Regions from separate parts of the Amycolatopsis sp. cmx-11-12 genome, predicted to be linked through region 1. Evidence: predicted binding sites of a transcription regulator. Region 1 holds the regulator's gene; each other region holds the start of a gene.
What was found. The regulator HspR, encoded in region 1, represses chaperone genes until heat shock. The targets are predictions, from matches to a motif close to ANNTTGAGTNNNNNNNACTCAANNT.

Region 1 (7,720 bases):
GCATCGCGGCGATCCGGGTCAGCTTCCGGGTGAGCCGCAACCCGACGACACCACCCAGACTGGTGACGACGGTGAGCAGCGCGATGATCGCGCCAGGAAGCCAGCGAGGACCCTGCAGCGTGTTGAAGACGTACACCGGCATCCCGATGAGGAAGAAGTCCATCGTGAGCGCGAAGAGCCCGCTGAACACGATCAGCGCGAGGTACGGGCGGTTTCGCCAGACCCGCGCGGGCCCCGAGAGCCGTCGCACGTGCCGCGGAAGCGGCGGCATCAGCGTCGCGAGGATGGCCGCGGCGACGACGAACGTGAAGACGTCGATGATGACGGCGACGTAGAGGCCCTCCCGTCCGATCCACACCAGCAGCCCGCCCGCCGCCAGCGCGCCGAGACCGAAGCCCGCGGAGCGGACCATCGCGGCCTCGGCGAACGGCCGGTCCTTCGGACCTTCGCCCGCGACGTCGGCGATGAGCGAGAACTGCGAGCTGTAGAACAGCTGTTGCCCGGCCGCGAGCATGACCGACGCGCCGGCGACGCCGGTGAAACCGCCTGCCAGCAGGAACGCGCCCACCCCGGTGGCCTGGAGGAGGTGGGAGCAGATCATCACCGTCCGCGGGCCGAACAGATCGACGAGGCGCCCGGCGAACGCGGGGACGAGCAGACCGGCGAACGCACCGAGAGTGACCGCAAGCCCCGCCTGGGCGAGGGGAAGTCCCACCACACGGATGACGAAGACCAGGCCCAGCGGGAGGAAGAGTCCCGAGCCGAAGTTGTCGATACCCAAGGCGACCAGCAACGCGACCCGGCTCCGCACAACTTCGACGCTACCGGCGTGACAGCGCTACGAAAGGTCCGTTCAGTCAAGACCGGCGGGTAGAAACGGCTGACGTCAAACGTCGCACGTCCGCACCGACAGAACCGCGCGAACATGGTCGTTCATCTCGGCAAGGCGCGTGGTCAACTCGAGGACCTTCTCCTCGTCCCAGTCACCGAGCGCACGCTCCATGAACGCCAGATAACCGGCCCGTCGGCGGCTCAGTTCCGCGTGCCCCTGTTCCGAGATGCTGATGATCGACGCACGGCCGTCCTCGGGTGCGGGGCGGCGGTCGACCATCCCCGCGGCGGACAGCTGGGAGATTTGACGGCTCACGACCGAAAGGTCCACAAAGCGTCGTTTGGCCAGTTCCGAGGGGCGCGCTTCGCCGTGCTTCGCCAGGTCGGACAGCAGCATCGCGGCGGCCGGATGCAGACCGGGGTCGTCCTGCCAGGCCTGCATGATCCACGCGTGCTGCAACTGGGAAGCGGCCTTCAACTCACGCATCAGTTCGACCCTGGCGTCGTCGGCGGAGCTCATCGTTGCCTCCCAGCTACTTGTACAATACAACTTTATTCGGGGACACTTGCGTAAGGCAACTATTTACCTCGTGAGATCGCCCACTGCCACCCGGCTTCGAGTACACCCGTCCGGAGCAACGATGCAGGCAAAAGGCCTCTCGGCAGCTAGTCTCGCGGACGAGCCGGAACCAGCCGACCGGCGGACAGCCACTGACCGGAGAGGTGAATGATCCGTGAATTCTTCTCCAGTGGTCCCTCGTCCGTGAACCGCCGGAATCCCCTTCCGGTATGCACTTCCCGATCAGCGAATCCGAGCCCGTGACAGCCGACGCGGTCAGCCCCGTCCCGCGGTCCTCCGCGCCACGGGAAGCCCCGCCCGCGGTCACCGCGATGGTGCGGCTCATCCGCGACACCTGGGCGAAGTCGGAACCCTTCATCCCGGAGATCTCCCAGTTCTTCTACGGGATGCTGTTCACCCTCGCGCCCGCCACCCGGGACTTCTTCCCGATCAACATGGAAGTCCAGCGCGGCAGGCTGGTGCGCGCACTGGTCCACATCGTGCAGATGGTCGACCGGCCGGATGACCTCGTGCCCTTCCTGACCCAGCTCGGCCGCGACCACCGCAAGTTCGGCGTCATCCCCCGGCATTACGAGGCCGTCGGCACGGCGCTGCTCGCCTCGCTCAAGAACCACCTCGGTCCGGACTGGACACCGGAGGTCGAACGGGCATGGGCGGAGGCGTTCACCATCGTCGCCCGCGCGATGCAGGAGGCCGCCGCGGCCGACGTCAACCCGGCGTCGTGGTCGGCGACCGTCCTCGAGCACCGGCGGCTCACCTGGGATCTCGCCCTTGTCCGTGTCCAGCCCGAATACCCGGTGCCGTACCAGCCAGGTCAGTACATGAGCGTCGAGGTTCCGCAGCGGCCGAGGCTCTGGCGCTACCTGTCCCCGGCGAACGCCCCGCGCGAGGACGGCGGCATCGAGTTCCACGTGCGCGCCGTCGACGGCGGCTGGGTGTCCCGGGCCATCGTGAGCCACACGCAGGCGGGCGACGTCTGGCGGCTGGGGCCGCCGCTCGGCAGGCTTTCGGTCGATCGGGCCGACGCCCGCCCCGTCGTGATGATCGCCGGCGGAACCGGCATCGCGCCGTTGCGCGCCATTTTGGACGACCTCGCGCAGTGGGGCGAGAATCCCAAGGTCCAGCTGTTCTACGGTGGACCGTCGCGTGAGGACCTGTACGACCTCGACGAGTTGCGCGCCCTCGCGGCCACGAACCCCTGGCTCACCGTGACCCCGGTGGTCGAGCGCGGCGAAGAGGCCCCCGGTTGCGTACAGGGCACGCTCGCGGAAGCCGTTACCCAGCAAGGGTCCTGGCCGGGGCACCGCATCCTCGTGTCCGGTTCGCCCACGATGATCCGGGCGACGGTGTCCCGGATGCTGGTCGCGGGCAGCGCACTCGACCAGATCGCGTACGACCCCTTCACCATCGACTAGTCGTCGGTGAATGCGACTCCACAATGGAGATCAGCACAACGCCGCATACCGTTACGTAACCGGCTAATCGCGGAAAGAACGCCACCCGATCGGCGGATCATGTTTCACCGAGAACTGGCGAAAAACCACTGGTGGACAACGGAAAACACGCTCGCATGATCACCTTTACCTAGCGCCAGATGGGGTTGACGGCGCGTATATCGTTTGGTCCGTTCGAGCGGGAAACACCCATTCACGGATCCTTTTCCGACGTTCGGGCATACAGTCGAGAACCTTCGGGGGAACAAGAGCACCATCACTACATCGGGTCTGGAGAATATGCCCGATCAAACAGGAGAACATCGTTCACCCATGGCAGCCGAAACAGTGAAATACGAACATCCACCGAGTTCGTCGAGATCTTCACCGGTTCCCGTCCCGCCCCTGGTCGAAGCGCCCGCCGCGGACAAGACCGTCCAGATGGCGAAACTCATCCGGAAGAGTTTCGCCGCCGTCGAAACGAAGGCCGAGGAGCTGTCCCAGTACTTCTACGGGGTACTCTTCTCCGTTTCGCCGGACGCCAGGGCATTGTTCCCGATCAACATGGCAACCCAGCGAAATCGTTTGCTGCGCGCACTCGTCTATGTCGTGCAGATGGTGGACAGGCCCGACGAACTGACCACCTTCCTCGGCCAGCTCGGCCGGGATCACCGGAAGTTCGACGTCCTCGGCCGCCATTACGACGCGGTCGGTGTCGCGCTGATCGCCGCACTGAAACGTTTCTCGAAGGACGACTGGACGCCCGAGGTGGAAGACGCCTGGGTCACCGCGTACGGCGTCATTTCGAAGTGCATGCGCGAGGCCGCGGGCAAGGAGACCGGGCCCGCGTGGTGGAAGGCGACCGTGGTCGAACACCGTCGCGTGTCCCGGGACGTCGCCGTCATCAAGGTGCGCACCGACCAGCCGCTCCCGTACCGGGCAGGCGGCTACGTCAGCGTCGAAGTCCCGCAACGGCCCCGGATGTGGCGGTACTTCTCGCCGGCGACCGCGCCACACGACGACGGGACGATGGAGTTCCACGTGCACGCCGTGCGCGGCGGCTGGGTCTCGCGCGCGATCGTCCACCACACCCGGGTCGGCGACGTCTGGCGCCTCGGCCCCTCGCTCGGCGCGCTTTCGGTGCACCACACGGAAAGCCGTCCGCTGCTGATGATCGGCGGGGGCACCGGGATCGCGCCGCTGCTCGCCCTGCTCGACGACATGTCGCGCTGGAAGCACAACCCGCCGGTGCACCTGTTCTTCGGCGGCCGCAAACCGGAAGACCTCTACGCCCTCGACGACCTGCGCGGGCTGACCGTCACCTGCCCTTGGCTGACGGTGACCCCGGTGACCGAGGAAGGCACCATCACCGGCGGCGACCGCGGCACGCTGGCCATGGCGGTCACGCAGCGCGGCGAGTGGAAGGACCGCGACGTGTACGTCGCCGGGTCTCCGGCGATGATCCGCGCGACGATCGCGAAACTGCTCGCCGCGGGCACGGACCTGGCGAGGATCAAGTACGACCCCTTCACCCTGGATTGACCGGGTGATTCGTTCGTATTAGGCCATTCGGCTGTTCTACCTGGGCCCTATGCAGCAGTAGGTCTGTGAATCATTGACCGCGGTCACCGTCGGATTTATGGTCTAGACCACATTGCTCCCCTCACGGGAACACCGTCGTTCCACCCCAGGAGCCGGCATGACCGTCAAACGCAAACTCGTGGCAGCCGCCGCCGGTGCGATCCTCGCCCCGATCGCCATCGTGGCCATCCCGCAGGTGGCCAGCGCGCACGGCTACGTGCTGACCCCGCCCAGCCGCCAGGCGAACTGCGCCCAGGGCAAGGTTTCCGGCTGCGGCAGCATCGTCTACGAACCGCAGAGTGTCGAGGGCCCCAAGGGGCTCCGCAGCTGCAACGGCGGCCTCCCGGGGTTCGCGCAGCTCAACGACGAATCGAAGCCGTGGCCAGCCGCCTCGGTCGGCAACAGCGTGACCTTCAACTGGAAGTTCACCGCCTACCACCGGACCAAGAACTACGAGTACTACATCGGCGGCACCAAGATCGCCGACATCAGCGGGAACAACTCCGCGCCGAAGGATCCGACGTCCCACACGGTGAGCTTGAACGGCTTCAGCGGCCGCCAGAAGGTGCTCGCCATCTGGAACATCGCGGACACGCCGATGGCCTTCTACAGCTGCGTCGACCTGCAGATCGGCGGCGGCAACCCGCCCACCAGCACCAGCAACCCGCCGACCACCAGCAATCCGCCGACGACGTCGAACCCGCCGAGTAGCACCACCAACCCGCCCACCGGCGGCACCTGGGCGGCCGGGACGGCGTACACGGTCGGCAGCACGGTCACCTACGGCGGTGCGAGCTACCGGTGCCAGCTGGCGCATACGGCGATCCAGGGCTGGGAACCGCCGAACACACCTGCTCTCTGGACTCGCCAGTGAAGCTCGGCCTGATACTCGTCGCCGGTCTCGTGGCCCTCGCGGGCTGCGGGGCCGGTGATGGCTCACCCACCACCGCCGGCGCCCCGATCTCCCCGGTCCCCCAGTCGGCGACGGGCGCCCCGGCGTCCGCGGAGTACAACGACGCCGACGTGATGTTCCTGCAGATGATGATCGCCCACAACAGCCAGGGCCTGGAGATCGTCAAGCTGGTGCACGCCAAACAGGCGCAGAAGCAGGAGCTCAAGGATCTCGCGGCCGCCATCGAGGCGACACAGCAGACCGAGAGCTCCGACATGCGGAACTGGCTGAAGTCCTGGGGTAAACCCGAGACGGGTTCGATGGATCCGAACGCGCACCATCATCACGGTGGCGACGGGCTCACGGACAAGGGCCTGCTCGAAGCGCTGTCCAAAAAGGACGGTAAGGAGTTCACCCTCGACTTCGCCGACATCTTCGTCGCGCACCAGCACAACGGGGTCGCGCTGGCCAGGACCGAGCTGAAGGACGGCAAGAACCCGGAGGCGAAGGCGTTGGCCCAGCGGGTCATGGACTCGCGCACCGGCGAGGTCCAGCAGATCCGGACCCTGGTCCCCGCCTGACGACCGCAATTAGTCACCTACTTGCGCCGGAACACCTTCCGGCGCTAGACCCCGGTCAGGGCAAGTAGGTGACTAATTGCGATCTTTCGCAACTAGAGGTCTAAACGATGCCGCCTGCTGGCGTTGTGGGCTCGCTGTCCACCGGCGATCTCGCGTGATTGGACAGCGATCTCGCGTGATTGCGCGGAGATCACGCGTGACTGGACGGAGATCTCGCAAGTAGGTGACTAATTGCGTTTTTTGGGCTTCCAGACGACCAAGGCGGTCTGCTGCCGCAAGGGCACGAGGTCCTTGCGGTAGGAGGCGTGCACGGCCGCGGCCGTCTGTTCGGCGGAGACGTACGCGGCCGTGAGTTCCTCGGTCAGTTCGGCGATCCGCGCGCGGAGAGCGTCGACCTGGTTCTCCAGCTCGATGATCCGCTTGATGCCCGCGAGGTTGACACCGTCCTCTTGGGACAGTCGCTGCACTTCGCGCAGCAACGCGATGTCCCGCATGGAGTAACGGCGTCCACCACCGGAGGTCCGGCCCGGCGACACGAGACCCTGGCGGTCGTAGGACCGCAGGGTCTGCGCGTGCAGGCCGGAGAGCTGCGCCGCCACCGAAATGACGAACACCGGGGTGTCCTCGTCCGCACCGTCGTGCGGCAGCCCGCCGAACATCGTGCTCACCTGCCTTCGAGAAGTTCGGTGATCTCCGGTCGCGGGTCGTGCTCGGACATGGCCTCCGCGTAGGCCTCCAAGGCCTCACGGGCCTTGTCGTCCAATTTGGACGGGATAGCCGCTTGCAGGGTGACCAGCAGATCGCCCTGTGCGCCGTCCCGTTTGGCGATTCCCTTGCCGCGCACGCGAAGCACGCGACCACTGGCCGTACCCTGCGGCACCTTCAGCGAGACCTTGCCCTCGAGTGTCGGCACGGTGATCGTGCCGCCGAGGGCCAGTTCCGCGAAGGAAACCGGCACGGTGATCGTCAGGTCGAGGTTCTGCCGCCCGAACACCGGATGCGGCGCGACGTGCACGCGGACGTACAGATCGCCCGGCTGCGCGCCGCCTCGGCCCGGTTCACCCTGGCCGGCCAACCGGATCCGCTGGTCGTCGGCGACGCCCGGCGGGATCCGCACGGTCAGCGTGCGGGTGCGGGTGCTGACGCCCTCGCCCGCGCATTCCGGGCAGGGGTCGTCGATGATCGTGCCGCGGCCGCGGCAATCGCGGCACGGCTCGGAGAACGCGAACGCGCCCTGGCTCCGGCTGACCAGCCCGCTGCCCTGGCAGGTCGAACACGTCCTCGGGGAAGTCCCCGGCTTCGCGCCGTTCCCGCCGCAGGTGGAACAGGTCGCCGGGCTCGACAGCCGCAGCGGCAGGGTCGCGCCCTTGACCGCCTCGGTGAAGTCGATCCGGACGTCGGTCTCCACGTCCGCGCCGCGCTGCGGCCGGTTCGCGGTGGCACCGGCGGCGCCACGACGGCCGAAGAGACCGCCGAGGATGTCGCCGAGCCCGCCGAAACCGGCCTGCTGCTGACCACCCGACTGGCCGAAGATGTCGCCGACGTCGAACCCGCCGCCACCGGCGCCACCGCCCGGGAAGCCGAAGCCACTGGGACCGCCGGAGCCGAAGAGGCGCCGGGCCTCGTCGTACTCCTTGCGCTTGGACGTGTCGGAAAGGACGCCGTAGGCCTCGGAGACCGCTTTGAACTTCTTCTCCGCCTCCGCGTTGCCCGCGTTGGCGTCGGGGTGGTTCTCCTTGGCCAGCTTGCGATAGGCCTTTTTGATCTCGTCCGCGGTGGCGTCGGAGGAGACGCCCAGCTCACGGTAGAAGTCCTTACCGAT
Region 2 (7,720 bases), on a different contig from region 1:
GTGCACGTCCAGCCGCGCCAGCACTTCGGCCGGGACGTCGTCGAGATCCGGCTCGTTGCGCTGCGGGATGATCACCGTCTTCATCCCGGCCCGGTGCGCGGCCAGTAGCTTCTGCTTGACCCCGCCGATCGGCAGCACGCGTCCGGTCAGCGACACCTCACCGGTCATCGCGACGTCCGACTTCACGACCCGGCCCGAAAGCAGGGACGCCAGCGCGGTCGTCATCGTGATGCCGGCACTCGGCCCGTCCTTGGGCACCGCGCCGGCCGGGACGTGCACGTGGATGCCGCGGTCCTTCAGGTCGCCGACCGGCAGTTCCAGCTCGGCGCCGTGCGAGCGCAGGTAGGACAGCGCGATCTGCACCGACTCCTTCATCACGTCACCCAGCTGACCGGTCAGCGACAACCCGGTCGAGCCGGATTCCGGATCCGCCAGCGACGCCTCGATGTAGAGGACGTCACCGCCGGCACCGGTCACCGCCAGGCCGGTCGCCACGCCGGGGGTCGACGTGCGCTGCGTCGACGCGGGTAGCGAGGACTCCGGCAGGTGCCGTGGGCGGCCGAGGTAGGTCTCGAGCCCGTCCGCGTCGATGGTCAGCGGCAGCTCGACCTCGTCCAGCGCTACCTTGGTCGCCACCTTGCGCAGCACCTTCGCGATGGTCCGGTTCGCGTTGCGCACCCCGGCTTCCCGCGTGTACTCGGCGGCGATCCGGCTGAACGCGTCGTCGGTCAGCGTGACGTCGTCCTCGCCGAGGCCCGCGCGGTCCAGCTCGCGGGGGAGCAGGTGGTCGCGGGCGATGGTGACCTTTTCGTGCTCGGTGTAGCCGTCGAGGGTGACCAGCTCCATCCGGTCCAGCAGCGGTCCGGGGATGGTTTCGAGCGCGTTCGCCGTCGCGAGGAACACGACGTCGGACAGGTCCAGCTCGACCTCGAGGTAGTGGTCGCGGAACGTGTGGTTCTGCTCCGGGTCCAGCACCTCCAGCAGCGCGGCCGTCGGGTCGCCGCGGTAGTCGGCGCCGACCTTGTCGATCTCGTCGAGCAGCACGACCGGGTTCATCGAGCCCGCTTCCTTGATGGCGCGGACGATCCGGCCGGGCAGCGCGCCGACGTAGGTGCGGCGGTGACCGCGGATCTCGGCCTCGTCGCGGATGCCGCCGAGCGCCACCCGGACGAACTTGCGGCCCATCGCCTTCGCCACGGACTCGCCGAGCGACGTCTTGCCGACCCCGGGAGGACCGGCGAGCGCCAGCACCGTGCCAGCCCCTCGCCCACCACCATCCTCAACGGAGCTTCGCCCTGCCTTGATCCCGCGGCGTCCGCCGACCGGCCCGAGCCCCGGCTCCGCGCGGCGTTTGCGGACGGCCAAGTACTCGATGATGCGTTCCTTCACGTCGTCGAGACCGGCGTGATCGGCGTCGAGGATGTCGCGCGCGGCGGCGATGTCGTGGACGTCCGTGGTGCGCTCGTTCCACGGCAGTTCGAGGACGGTGTCCAGCCACGTACGGATCCAGCCGCCCTCGGGGGACTGGTCCGACGTCCGCTCCAGCTTGTCCACTTCGGACAGTGCGGCCTTCTTGACGGCGTCCGGCAGCTCGGCGGCCTCGACACGGGCGCGGTAGTCGTCGTCGTTGGCGGTGCCGTCGAGTTCGCCCAGCTCCTTGCGGATCGCTTCGAGCTGGCGGCGCAGCAGAAACTCCTTCTGCTGCTTCTCCATGCCCTCCTGGACGTCCTTGCGGATGGTGTCGGTGACCTCGAGCTCGGCCAGCTGCTCGCGGCTCCATTCGAGGGCCTTTTCGAGCCGTGCCGAAACATCGAGCGTGGAGAGCAGCTCGAGCTTCTGCTCGGTTTTCAGGTACGACGAGTTGCCCGCGAGGTCGGCGAGCGCGGACGGGTCCTCGACCTCCTGGACGGCGTCGATCATCTGCCAGCCGCCCCGCTGCTGGAGGATCGCGAGGACGACGCTCTTGTACTCGGTCGCGAGCTTCGCGGAATCGTCGTCGGTGGTCTCGGTGGCGACCTCGGCGTGGACCCAGCGGGCGGCGCCGGGACCGTCGGCGATCCGGCCGACGACGGCGCGGCGGGTACCGCGCAACAGCACCGCGGTTTTGCCGCCCGGCACGCGGCCGATGCGCTCGACGGTCGCGATGGTGCCGAGCTCGGCGTACTCGCCGTGGACGCGGGGAACGATCAGCACCTCGGCCTTGGTGGCGGCGCTGGACCGGATCCCCGGGAAGGAAGCCTGGGCAGGCGTGTTGGCCTGGGCGGACTCCACCGCGGCGCGCGTCTCCGTGTCGGCGAGGTCGAGCGGGACGATCATGCCCGGCAGCACGACGTCGTCATCGAGCGGGAGGACGGGCAGGAGGCGGTTGTCGGTCATCTGTGCACTCCTCGGTTAGTTGAGTCTGTCTAGCTCAACTCTCCGATCGACCCGTTTGTTTCCTCCTCGCGTTCGCCGTCAGCGATCACCCGCCCCTCCGACCTCTGTACCCCAACGCGGCGCGGTTAGCCCGCTAAAGTCGCCGCGTCGGGATAAGAGGTCGGACGTCAGGGGTGGGTGGCGACACCGCACCAGGCGAACGGCCGGGCGCCCAGTTCGTCCCGTCGCAGTTCTCGTACCGGCCGCCAGTCGGGCAGGTGGACGACGCCGGGCTCCAGCAGCGGCCAGTCCCCGAAGAGGGGTTCGATCTCCTCGCGGTCCCGCATCCACACCGGGTTGCTCGTCTTCCGGTACTGCTCGACCATCCAGCGGAGCCCGTCGGCGTCCTCGCCGGTCTGGCCCCCGAAGCTCATATGCGACAGCCCCAGCCAGCTGCCCGGCGCCAACGCGTTCCGGTAGGTCGCGACCAGCGCGGGCGGGTCGTCGTGCGGCCCGGCGAAGTGCAGTACGGCCATCATCATCAGGCACACCGGCTGCGAGAAGTCGATCAGTCGCAGCGTTTCCGGATGTCGCAGGACGTCCTTGGGCCGCCGCATGTCCGCGTGGACGATCCCGGCCCAGTCGGTCGCCTCGTGCCGTTCGAGGATCAGTTCCGCGTGCGCCACCGCCACCGGCTCGTAGTCGACGTACACGACCTTCGCCGTATCGCCCGGCTCCAGCTCCTCTTCGAGGATCTCGTGCACGTTCCCGGCGGTCGGGACACCGGAACCGAGATCGATGAACTGCCGGATCCCGGCGTTCAGCGCCGCGCGCACGACGCGATTCATGAACTCGCGGTTGTGCCGCGCGCCCGGTTTGACCCACCGCCACTGCCGTTCCAGCGCGCGGGCGAACTCGCGGTCGACGGCCCAGTTGTGGTTCCCGCCGAGGAACCAGTCGTAGATCCTCGCCGCGGACGGCTTTTCGGTGTCGACCCCGGTCGGCGCCACCGGGGCCGCGTCATCGTCCCTGGTCACAGAAACCCCCTGATCTTCGAAGATCAGCCTATCGCCGGTCAGGGCACCGCGGGCCGCCGCTGCCAGTACGTCCAGAGCGGCCGGTAGCCCTGCGCGTACCAGAACGGCGTCGAGCGCGGGTTGGCCAGCGCGTGGTGCAGCAGCACGGCTTCGGTCCCGCATTCGTCGAAGACCTGGTGCGCGTGCGCGGCGAGCGCCGACCCCACCCCGCTCGACCGCGCCGGTTCCGCCACCGCCAGCGACGACAGGTAGCCGACCCGGTCGGCCGCGACCCGGTCGCCGATCCACGACGTCTCGTCGGGGAACTGCACCCGCACCATGCCCAGCGCGCGTCCGTACAGCTCGGCGATCCACAGTGTCGGATTTTCCCGGCCCAGCTGTTTCGACAGGTCCGCGGTGATCGCTTCCTCCGCGCCCTCGCGCAAAGTGACAGAACCGAACTGCGCGTCATAACGCTGCAATTCCAGCTCGAGCCCGACGGCGGTTTCGAGATCATCCGCTTCGGCAGGCCGGATGTGCACTCCGGGCGTGGCGGGCGGTCCCGTCACGGCCAGCCGGTCGGCCGGGCGGACCGCGATCACCAGCACCGGCGCGAATCCGCGGCGCAGCAATTCGGCCGAGCCGGGCGAATCGCGGCTGGGCCGCACCACGGTCGCCGCCGTTTCGACATCTCCAGGTGGGGCGACCGCCTTCAGATGTTCATCCCATCGGGTGAGTAATGCGTCAAGGGCCGCTTCGGGGCGGGGGCCGGTGAGCCGTGCTTCGAGGCGATGCTCGACGAGGGCCCGCCACGGAGAGTCAACAGAATCGGGGCCCGCTTCAGTCCGTACCGACAATCCGGCGGCGGCCGAGTCGCCTTCTGTCGCGGAGAGTGACACGGAGCCCTCGACAGGCTCCAGTGCAGGCATTTCGGGGAGCAGGACGTCCACGGTGGCGAGCCGCTCGGCATGCCCGGCGGCGATGGCGTGGCTATTCATAGGACTATTCAAGCCCCTACTGACGGGTCCGCCGGGAACTTCACGAGATTGGCTCGGCCGTGGCGCCACGTGACTTCCGGTAGTCGGAAGGAACGCGAATAACGCTCCCATTTCACCCCTTGGTCCACGCAGGTCAGCGCGACGCGCCCATTGTTAACCCTGGGGTGATCTCATACTGTCTCGAATGGGACTTGGGTACGCCCTCCGGGGTACTGTATTGCCCTCGTCCCCGAGGTCGCGGTAGGACAAGACCGGTTGGGCAGCCGGGAAGGAAGGTCGGATGCCGGACACGAACGGCAGGCCCGTGAGCGCCGCACAGGCGGCACCGGGCAAGGGAGGGGCCGTTACGGAGGCTCGTACCGACGAGCGACGATTCCGCGTCTACACCTTCGCAGTCCTCACCATGGGCATCGCCGCCGCGGCCGCGGTCAGCCTGTGGCTGGACTTCGAAGCCTCGGACGACCTGTTGTGGATCGGGCCGATCCTCGCGCTCGCGTTCCTGCTGGCCGAACAACTCGGGATCAACGTCGACGTCCGCAGCGGCATCTCGTGGACGATCTCGTTCACCGAGATTCCCCTGGTCATCGGCTTCTTCGTCGCACCATTCGAAGTCGTGCTCGCCGCGCATCTCGCGGCGGGCATCGGAACCCTGCTGGCGCGCAAGGTCGCCGGCCGCGTCCTCTACAACGCTGGCGCCTTCCTGTTGGAGATCACCGGCGCGTTCGCCGTGGCAGGACTGGTGAAACAGGCCTCCGGCGCCCACGACATGACCTGGATCGCCGCGCTGGCAGGCACTTTGACCGCGCCGCTGGTCAGCACGCTGCTCGCGCTCGCCGCCGTCCGCGTGCTGCGCCGCCGCATGCGGGTCAGCACCGCGATCCGGCTGACCGGCCGCATCCTCGTCGTCGGATTCGTCAACGCCTCGGTCGGTCTTTCCGGATATTTGGTCATTTCCGGTACTCCGAAGGCCTGGCCGCTCGTGCTGGCCGTCTTCCTCGGGCTCACCGCGTTGTACTGGGCGTATTCGGATCTGCTCCGCGAACAGCGCGACATGGAAGCGCTATCCGACGTCAGCCTGATGGTCGCGCGCTCTGGTCAACAGGCCGCCGCGCGGCCCGCCGGGCGAGCCGACGAACTCGTCGGCGGGGTGGACGTCCGCGAATGGGCGACCATCGCCGAACGCATCAAGGACCAGCTGGCCGCCGGCCGGGTCGTGCTCAGGCTGCGGCTGGAACCCAAGGACACCATGCGGATGGTCGTCGCGGGTGACGAACTGCCGCCCGTGGACCCGGCCGCCGACGACCCGTTGCTGCGCCTGCCCGGCGCGCACGTCCGGCATTTCCGGATCACCGAAGCCAATCCCGACGTCCGCTCCGCGTTGCTCGACCGCGGCGCGCAGGAGGCGCTGGTCGTCCCGCTGCGCAGTGCGAACCAGCTCCTCGGCGTCGTAGAAGCGCACGACAGGCTGTCCCGCTGGCGTGGTTTCGGCAAGTACGACGTCCAGCTGCTCGGCACGATGGCCAGCCACCTCGCGACGTCGCTGGACAACCGGCGCCTGCTCGCGACCCTGCGCCACGACGCCTACCACGATCCGCTGACCGGCCTGCTCAACCGGCCGGGATTCCGCCAGGTCGCCAAGGAACCGTTGCGGGAACAGGTCGACGCGGTCGTGCTGCGGGTCGACCTCGACGTCTTCTCCACCGTCAGCGACGCGCTCGGTTACGTGTGGGCCGACAGGATGGTCATCGCCGCCGGACGCCGGATCCGTGACGCGCTCGGCCCCGACGTCCCGCTCGCCAGGCTCGAAGGCGCGTCCTTCGCGGCGCTCCTCGTCGGCTGCGCGCCGGAACGCGCCCAGGCCGCCGCGGAACTGCTCCGCGCGGAACTCGTCGCGCCGTACCCGGTGGACCGGCTTTCCGTCGAAGCCAACGCGATGATCGGCTACGCCACGTCGTCGGCCGAAGACGACGACCAGGTCGACGTCGACGGGCTCCTCCAGCGCGCCGACGTCGCCGTCCGGGCGACCAAGGGCGGTGAAGAGGTCCGCGGATACATGGCCAGCATGGGCCAGATCTTCATGCGCCGGTTCCAGATGGTCACGCAGTTCCGGCAGTCGCTCGAAGAAGGCCAGCTCAGCGTCCACTACCAGCCGAAGATCACCTTGCCGAACCGGCAGATCCAGGGTGTCGAGGCGCTGGTGCGCTGGGTGCATCCGGAGTTCGGCAGGCTCGGCCCGGACGAGTTCGTCCCGGCGATCGAAGCGGCGGGCCTCATCGGTGTCCTGACGTCCTTCGTGCTCGAAGAGTCGCTGAAGCGGGTGCGGAAGTGGCTCGACGAAGGCTTGCGCATCTCCGCCGCGGTGAACCTGTCGGTGCGGAACCTGGCCGACGAGGACTTCCCGACGAAGGTCGCCCGTGAACTCGACCGCTTCGGTATCCCGCCGGAGCTGCTCACCTTCGAGCTGACCGAATCCGGCGTGATGTCCGACCCGCAGAAGGCGCTGCCGATCCTGCGGGAGCTGCACTCGCTGGGCATCGTCCTCGCGGTCGACGACTTCGGCACCGGCTACTCGTCGCTGGCCTACCTGCGGCAGCTCCCGGTCGATCAGGTCAAGATCGACAAGAGCTTCGTCCTCGGCATGGGCACCGACCTCGGCGACCTCGCCGTCGTGCGGTCCATCGTCGAACTGGGCCACTCGCTCGGCCTCACGGTCGTCGCCGAGGGCGTCGAGGAAGACGTCGCGCGGGATCAGCTCGAGGCGATGGGATGTGACGTGGCACAGGGCTACCTCATCTCGCGGCCGCTGCCGGAGGACCGCCTGGAGGCGTGGCTGCAGGCCCGCACGGCGCGCTCGCCGGGGCGACACTCCGAGACCGTCTTAACCCTGCTGACCTGAGGTTTTGCGGTAACCTGCCCCCCGGTCAAGGCCCCTCGACCGGCCTGCTAATCTTTCCAAGTCCTCGCGAGAGGGCAAGGCCCCTTTAGCTCAGTCGGTAGAGCGTTTCCATGGTAAGGAAAAGGTCTACGGTTCGATTCCGTAAAGGGGCTCGCAACCTCAACCGCGTCACGCAAGCGTGTCGCGGTTAGGGTTATGTAAGGGCGGTGTAGCTCAGCTGGCAGAGCAAGCGGCTCATAATCGCTGTGTCGCCGGTTCAAGTCCGGCCACCGCTACGCGGTAATCCTGGGTATCCCAGGCCTAGTAGAGAAGGAAATGCTGTGGCTGCCACTGACGTGCGACCGAAGATCACGCTCGCGTGTGAGGAGTGCAAGCACCGCAACTACATCACCAAGAAGAACCGGCGCAACAACCCGGATCGCCTGGAGATGAAGAAGTTCTGCCCGAACTGCGGT
Region 3 (7,720 bases), on a different contig from region 1:
GGCCTCGAATGACGCGGGATCGTTCTGTTCGTCGGTCTTCATCGCTCTCACGGTTTCGGTGACGGGGACTTGGGACACGCCGGAGCGCTACCTTTGTTTTCGGCAGAACAGGGCCTGGCGTTAACGACCCGGCGCCGGATTCGTCCGATCGGTTCGCGACGACAGCGGGGTGTTGTCGCGTTGTGAACGGCATGTTAATCGTCCACAATGGACAGTGATCGAGCAGTCCTCGCGTACCGCCGCGCCGTCGGCGCGATAACCTCCCGCGAATCGAACGTGGCTCAATGCCACGGCATCGGGCTCGCCCAGGCCAGAATGGGCAGGCCAGGAACGGCCGACGAAAGGATCGCCTTGCCCGTCTCGACGACCACGGGAACGTGGCGGCGCCTGTTCGCGGCCTGTGCCGCCGCGGGAGCGCTCGCCGCCTGTTCGGGCGAAGATCCGCCACCGCCTGTCACCTCCATGTCGGTCTCGCCGCCCACAGTCCCTTCGAACGTGACCAGCGCGTCGGTACCGCCGATCCCTTCGCAGACCGCGCCGAGTCCGTCCAGTGCCCCGAAAGCCGCCACCGAACCCAAGCCCGCTGAACCGGTACAGGGTTCGTGCGGGACGGTCACCGCGGCGAGCGGGTTGACCCTCCAGGTGCTCAACGGGCCCGGGGTCTCCTGCGCGGACGCGACCGGGGTCGTCGGCTCGTTCCACAAGACGATCGCCGGACGCCAGTCCGCGGGCTCGGACGAGCCGGTCAGCGAGACCGTCGACGGGTGGCTGTGCGTCTCCGGCGCTCCCGCCGCCCAAGGCGGCACCAGTTGCAGCAAGGGCGAGCAGAACGTGTTCGCCGCCGTCGTACCCGTCGAATGAACCATCCCCGAGAAGAAGGGCCCATGAAGAGCTTCTCCGCACTCCCCGTCTTGCTGGCCGTCGCCGTGCTGAGCGGCTGCGGTGCCGATCCCGCCCCGTCGGCCGCGCCGGCGCCGTCGTCCCCCGCCGCCGAAAAAGCGCCCGCCGGAACACCGTGCGGCGAGGTCACCGGGCTCCAGGGCGCGAAGAACAAGGTCGTCGCGCACGGGAAGACCGACTGCGCCGAAGCGACGCAGGTGCTCACGGACTACTTCACCAAGCTGACCCCCGCCGAAGCCGCTTCGCCGCAGGGCCCCGGGCCGGTGGTGATCGGCGCCTGGACGTGCGGGAGCGGGCCGAACGATCCGGTGACCAGCTGCTCGACCGAGGACGAACGGCAGATCGAGGCGACCCGCTCCTGAACCTCAGCCGCCCCGGACGATCGGGGTCCTGCGGTTCGCGCCGTGCATGGTGCACGCCTCGAACTTCTGCCCCGGGGAGGAGAACCCTTCCCGGGGCGCGGTCACCTTGCCGCAGTTGGCTGTGGTCACTCACGAAGCCGCCGGGCCTTGTCCCGCAGGTAAGCCACCCCGACCCCGATCACCACGCCCAGCATGCCGACCCCGACCGCGCCGATCATGACCACACTCCAGATCAGCGACGACTTCGACCGATAGGCGAACCCGTCGCCGGCGAACACCGTGTCACCTTCGGCGGTTGCGCCGCCGAAGATCCTGCCACCGCCGACGCGCCCGTCGGCGAACCGCCACTTTCCTTTGCAGTACGGGGCCTGACCGTTCACCGGCGATCCCTCCGAGGTACATCCCGATATCTCGATGACCGCGACGTCCTCGCCGGTGCTCAACTCACGCACGTCGTCGCCGACTGCCCACCAGACGGCACCCATCAGGACGAAGAACGGGACCACGGCCATCAACACCTGCCAAAAGATTCCGGCCGCCCTTCGTTTCCCCGACAAGGAGTCCCCTTCTCGCCTACAGCACCAACAACACTTCACGGTCGCGTTCCCCGACGAGCAGGTATCCAGGACGGTAGCCGGGCGGGACCACGAAACAGACCAGGCCCGCGGTGCCGTCGAAAGCGCCCGGAGCACCCGCGCAGCCTTCGACCCGCTCCGGCTCGCCGTGCGCGTCGGCGGACAGCTTCAGTGAGGTATCGCCCAGCCCGGTCGCCTCGACCCGAAGCGCGAGGACCCGGAAATCGCCCAGCCACGCCGCAGCCCCTTCAGGTGGCTCCGGCACGAGACCGGTCACGCGCAGTGTCAGGTCCCCGGCCACGAGGGTCTCCCCCCTCCTGACCGCCGGGGGCTCCCCGGCCTCACGCCCGTACTTCCACAGCTTCAGGTGGGGATCGACCCCCGCACGATAGGCCGTCCCGCCGAAGCCGACCGGCGTCAGCACGACGAACGCGGCCAGGACGACACCGGCCAGGAACGACGGCAACGCTCGCGGCGTCCCCAGCCTGGCCGACAGTGGACGGCGGACCGACCACGCCACGATGACGCCGACCACCAGGAGCAAACCGCCTACTGACATCGCGGCGATCTTCTCCCACGGGTGATGGGCTTCCACTTCGGCGGTCACGCCGCGCACGGACTGCACCCGGTCCGTCAGTGAGGAAAGCCGGGCGACCACGGGCTCCCCGCGGCTGAATTCCGCCCTTACCGGCAGTTCGATCACACGACGGTCTTCGGTGATCGCCTGGACCTCATAGGTGGTGTGCGGACCGTTCTGTCCTTCAGTGGTCGTGGAGTCCACCTCGCTGACCACCGCGCGCACGGCGTAGGTACCGGCCAGCCCCTCGGCGGTCCATCGACCGAGGAAGGCCGCGAGAACCCCCAGAACGACTCCCAGGACGACCAGGCCCGCCACAGCTCGGGCTCGCCGCTCGCCTTCCCGCGACAGTTCCTGGAATATCGCCGATCACCCCCGGACAGTCGCTCCAGGGTAGGCATCGCGCGGACCGGCGGGCACGGGATTTATGCCGACGAGATCATTTCCGGGGATCCTCTTGTCACACCAAGTAAGAGTCGTATAGACTCAAACTATGCTCACCAGGGACGCAGCCGTGACGATGATCGAGAACTCGGTCGACGCGGCCACTCTGTTCGCCAGCCACCGCTACCGCGAATTGGCGGCCGCGCTGCACCCGGACCGCAATCCCGGCGACCCGCGGGCCCATAAGGCGGCCGCCACCCTCAATCGCCTCTATGCCGACTGGAAGCAATCCCGCCATCGAACGGTCACCACCGCGACAGCGGCGTACACCCTCACCCAGCCGCACGCGGTGGGCAGCATCGCGACGACCTATCGCACCACCGGCCCTCATCTGGTCAAAATCGTGCGCAACCCGGCACTCAATCCGCTGATCCACGCCGAATGGGCGGCGTTGCGCACGCTCGACGGCTTCACCGAACGCCACCGCTGGCTGCGCCCGTACTATCCGCGACTGCTCGACACCTCGGGTCCGGTGGCGCGGGGCGACCGCGCGTTCAGCGTCCTCGATCCGCTCGTCGACGGGTTCATCACCCTCGCCGACATCGCTAAGGCCTACCCGGACGGTCTCGACGGCCGCGACTACGCCTGGATGCACCGGCGTCTGCTGCGCGCGGTGGCGGGCGCGCACCGCGCGGGTGTCGTCCACGGCCATCTCACCGCGGACAACGTGCTGGTCCACCCCGAGCAGCACGGCATCGTCCTGGCCGGCTGGTCCTTCGCCGTCGAAGACGGTGCGCTCCCCCTTGCGGCCGACCAGTCCCTCGACTACCCGCCCGAGGTCCACAAAGGACTACCGATGACCGCGGCCACCGACGTCCACATGCTGCACAGCCTGATGCTTTCCCTGCTGGCACCACAGGAAACCCGGCAACGCGAGTTCGCGACGTGGTGCACCCAGGAATCCCCGGGACGGCGGCCCGACGCCGCCGATCTGCTCGACGAGTACGACGACCTGCTCGGCGAGCTGTACGGGCCCCGCACCTTCCGACCGTTCATCATCCCCGAGACAGGAGTTTGACCATGGGACACGGACACTGGGACGACAACGCCTACGCCGCCGCGAAGACCTTCCGCGCGGCCAAGGGCGAGGACGATTTCGGCTACAGCGCCGGTCTTCGCAAGAAGCCCGCTTCCACGTGGAAGGCCGCACGAGCACTCGATCCGGCGAACGCCGTCCGCGAGTGCCGGGATTCGGCCGACCACGCCGATTCGACGCCGATCGCGGTGCTGTTCGACGTCACCGGCTCGATGCGCCGCGTGCCGCGGATCATGCAGGGCAAGCTCGGCAAACTGCACGGCCTGCTGAAGCGCCGAGGCTATCTGACCGACCCGCAGGTCCTGTTCGGCGCGATCGGCGACGCCGACAGCGACCGGGTCCCGTTGCAGATCGGGCAGTTCGAATCGGACAACCGGATGGACGAACAGCTGCGCACGATCTTCCTCGAAGGCGGTGGCGGCGGCCAGAAGAGCGAGTCCTACGAACTGGCCGCGTACTTCATGGCCCGGCACGTGGTCACCGACGCGTGGCAGAACCGCGGCCGCAAGGGCTACCTGTTCATCATCGGCGACGAGCTGAACAAGCCCGCGCTGGAGGCCCGCCACATCCGCCGGGTGCTCGGTGACGACGTGCGGGAGGACATCGATCCCGCTTCGGTGTACCGGGAGCTGGCCCGCAAGTGGCACGTCTACTTCGTGCTGCCGAACCAGTCGTCGTACTACAACGACCCGGAGATCGGCGAGCACTGGAGCGGCCTGCTCGGCCAGAACTTCCTCAAACTCGACGACCCCGGCGCGGTGTGCGAACTGATCGCGGCCACGATCGGGCTGGAGGAACAGGTCGTCGACGTCGATCGGGCTCTCGCCGACCTCACGGACGTCGGTTCGGTGGCCGAGAGCAGGGCGGTCGGCAAGGCACTGGCGAAACTGGGTACCAGGACTGTCGTGACCTCGGCGGTGCCCGAGCTCGCCGGCCCGGACGACGTGGTGCTGCGGTGAACCTCCTCGACGGACATGTGGTGGTGGTCGGGCTCGGCTTCGGCGACGAAGGCAAGGGAGCCGTGGTCGACGCGCTCTGCGCCGACCGGCCGACCACCGCCGTCGTCCGCTTCAACGGGGGTGCGCAGGCCGCGCACAACGTCGTCGCGAACGGACGCCATCACACCTTCAGTCAGTTCGGGGCGGGCACGTTCGCCGAGGTGCCCACCCACCTTTCGCGGTTCGTGCTGGTCGAGCCGTTCGCGTTGGCCGCCGAAGCCCGGCAGCTGGAAACCGTCGGCGTCCGGAATCCGCTCTCGCTGCTGAGCGTGGACGGGCAGGCGCTGCTCACGACCCCGTTCCACATCCACGCCAATCGGGCGAGAGAGGAGGCGCGCGGCGCGAAACGGCATGGTTCGTGCGGGAAGGGCATCGGCGAGACCGTCTGGTACTCGCTGTTGCCCGGGGCCGCGCCGGGCGATGTGGTGGAGAGCCAGGAGGTGCTCGGGACACCGGGTGACGCGCCGACGGTCGCGGACTGCGCCCGGCCGTCGGTGCTGCGGCGCAAGCTCGACGCGCTTGCCCGGTTCTACGCCCCGCTCGCCACTTCGCCGCACAGCGTGGACGAACTGGTGGCGCTGTACCGCGATTTCGCGGACGCGGTGCGGATCACCGACAGCGGCGAAACGGGTCGGCTCGCGGATTCCGGGCGGCTGGTTTTCGAGGGAGCGCAGGGGGCTCTCCTCGACCAGCATCACGGGTTCCACCCGCATACGACCTGGTCCACCACCACCCCGCACAACGCCCGCGAACTACTGGGCGGGCGCCCGCACGCCGTACTGGGTGTCACGCGGACCTACCTCACCCGGCACGGCGCGGGGCCGCTCCCCACCGAGTCCGCCTCCGTGCTCGCCCGGTTCCCCGAGGCGCACAACGACACCGGTGAGTACCAGGGCGCGTGGCGGGCGGGCGATCTCGACGAGGCGCTCCTGGACTACGCGATCGCGGTCTGCGACGGCGTGGACGCGCTCGCGGTGACCCATCTCGACGCGACCGGCCTGCGGGTCGTGCCCGATGACGGTCACGTCGCCGTCGGGCTACCGGATCCGCTGGCGTGGTTCGGTGCCCGGCTGCCGGTGGCGGTCGCCGGGTACGGCCCCGACAGGGCCGGTTACCGGGTCGCGGAGGCAAGGTCGACAATCAACGCGTGATCGAGTCGACGCCGGTGTCCGTGGACGTGCTGGTGGTGAGGTTCGCTCCCGGCACCAGAACCGTGCTGCTGGGAGTCGCGCCACGAGCCGCCGAGCCCTTCGAAGGGGAACTCGCCCTGCCCGGGGTGCTGCTCGGGCGCGGGGAGCGGTTGCGGGAGGCGGCGGGCCGGGCGGCCGTCACCAAGCTCGGACTGCCGCCGGACGCGCTTTCGGCGACGGGGCAGCTCACCACCTTCGACGAGCCGAATCGCGATCCCCGGGGGCCCACGCTCTCCATCGCCTTGTGGGCCACCACGGATCCCGCGCTCGACGATCCGGGGAACGTGGTGTGGACTCCGCTGGACGCGGTCCCGCCGCTGGCGTTCGACCACGACCGGATCGTGGCGGATTGCCGTCCGCTGCTGGCCGAGCGGCTCTGGCGGGACGTCGCCTTCACCGCCGGGCTGCTGGGACCGACCTTCACGACGGCACAAGCCCTCGACGCGACCGAAGCGCTGACCGGAGACCGTCCCTATCCGGCCAATCTCGGCCGGATCATGGAGCGGGTCCCCGGGTTGCGGCGGACCACCGAGCACGCGGCCGCCCTCCCCAAGGGAGGACGGCCGCCTTCGCTGTGGCGCTGGGAGTGACGGATCAGATGCCGCAGGAGGACGCCGACCAGAACCGGCTGGACCGGTGCGCCACATGCGTGTGATCGTTGTGGCCGGGGTAGCCCGGGCCGAGGATCTCACTGAACCCGTGGTTGCGGGCCTGCTTCGCCAGCCCGCAGAAGCCCTGCGCGCCGGCCCCGAGGTCGACAGCGTCCCCGTAGAGGTGACGGCTGTTGGTCGCCCCGCCGACCGCGTTGTTGCAGGCGACGCTGCGGAAGCCGCCGTTCACGTCGATCGGCCGGTCGCCCATGGCGTGCCGCATCGCCTGCAGCTTCCACATCGACACCAGCGCGTTGGCCTTCGCCGTCGCGGGTGAGACGTTGCCGCCCGACCAGTCGGAGTTGCAGCGGTTCAGTTCGGCGTAGGTGAAGTTGACCGGCGTGCAGTCGTCGTCCTGCAACGCGTAGAGCTTCGTGAACGTGGCCGATCCGGCGATGCCGTCCGCGCCCAGCCCGTACGCCTGCTGGAACCGGGTGACCGCGGCCTTGGTGCCCGCGCCGAACTGGCCGTCGATGGCCAGCACGCCACCGTAACCGGGGTAGCCGGCCACGCGGATCTGCAACTGACGGACGTCCTCACCGGACGCGCCCTCGGACAGCGTGCGTCCCCAGGAGTAACAGGCGTCGGCGGCGGCCACGTCGCCCGCCGTCACCGGACCCGGATCGGCGGCGGCCGGAGCGGCCACCGCGGTACCGAGCCCGGCCACCAGGGCGAGCATCGGCAGTAAAAGACGAATGCGCATGACAGGAACACCTTTCAAGGCAGGGAAGGTGAGAGACCCGTGACCCCCACGGGTTGTCAACGATTCACTGCCTCGGAGCCTAACGCGGTTCCGGATGTCACGCTGTGGGTCGTTCGACCCACAGCGACGGTCGTGGAGGCTTCAGTCCGTGAAGGACTCCTTGCCTACTCTCAAGGTAGGGAAGGAGGCCTTCGCTACCTCGCCATCGGCAGTCCCTCACCCACCGCACGGGCGCGTGAAGGCCCCCTTCCCCTTGGGTTCTAGTGGTGGTTGCAACACCTGACT

Region 2: a site for HspR is predicted at 2,393-2,417, ahead of lon (endopeptidase La). Genes of this name have one in related genera too.
Region 3: a site for HspR is predicted at 2,883-2,907, ahead of ACLARN_RS11310 (adenylate cyclase). Genes of this name have one in related genera too.

What each region holds. Positions count from the first base shown of each region.
Region 1 covers NZ_JADNQM010000016.1:61,282-69,001, forward strand. Annotated here, with positions in the region: gene ACLARN_RS22325 (MFS transporter) at 1-811, opposite strand, end outside; gene ACLARN_RS22330 (MarR family winged helix-turn-helix transcriptional regulator) at 887-1,351, opposite strand; gene ACLARN_RS22335 (globin domain-containing protein) at 1,621-2,826, shown strand; gene ACLARN_RS22340 (FAD-binding oxidoreductase) at 3,286-4,386, shown strand; gene ACLARN_RS22345 (lytic polysaccharide monooxygenase) at 4,544-5,299, shown strand; gene ACLARN_RS22350 (DUF305 domain-containing protein) at 5,296-5,898, shown strand; gene ACLARN_RS22355 (heat shock protein transcriptional repressor HspR) at 6,126-6,557, opposite strand; gene dnaJ (molecular chaperone DnaJ) at 6,563-7,720, opposite strand, start outside.
Region 2 covers NZ_JADNQM010000002.1:238,372-246,091, reverse strand. Annotated here, with positions in the region: gene lon (endopeptidase La) at 1-2,376, opposite strand, end outside; gene ACLARN_RS03585 (SAM-dependent methyltransferase) at 2,544-3,392, opposite strand; gene ACLARN_RS03580 (GNAT family N-acetyltransferase) at 3,431-4,369, opposite strand; gene ACLARN_RS03575 (bifunctional diguanylate cyclase/phosphodiesterase) at 4,650-7,265, shown strand; tRNA gene ACLARN_RS03570 (tRNA-Thr) at 7,345-7,417, shown strand; tRNA gene ACLARN_RS03565 (tRNA-Met) at 7,468-7,540, shown strand; gene rpmG (50S ribosomal protein L33) at 7,586-7,720, shown strand, end outside.
Region 3 covers NZ_JADNQM010000007.1:95-7,814, reverse strand. Annotated here, with positions in the region: gene ACLARN_RS11345 (hypothetical protein) at 1-42, opposite strand, end outside; gene ACLARN_RS11340 (hypothetical protein) at 282-650, opposite strand; gene ACLARN_RS11335 (hypothetical protein) at 643-861, shown strand; gene ACLARN_RS11330 (hypothetical protein) at 885-1,262, shown strand; gene ACLARN_RS11325 (hypothetical protein) at 1,266-1,391, opposite strand; gene ACLARN_RS11320 (hypothetical protein) at 1,388-1,774, opposite strand; gene ACLARN_RS11315 (hypothetical protein) at 1,836-2,732, opposite strand; gene ACLARN_RS11310 (adenylate cyclase) at 2,908-3,876, shown strand; gene ACLARN_RS11305 (hypothetical protein) at 3,879-4,853, shown strand; gene ACLARN_RS11300 (adenylosuccinate synthetase) at 4,850-6,043, shown strand; gene ACLARN_RS11295 (NUDIX domain-containing protein) at 6,040-6,672, shown strand; gene ACLARN_RS11290 (D-Ala-D-Ala carboxypeptidase family metallohydrolase) at 6,677-7,435, opposite strand.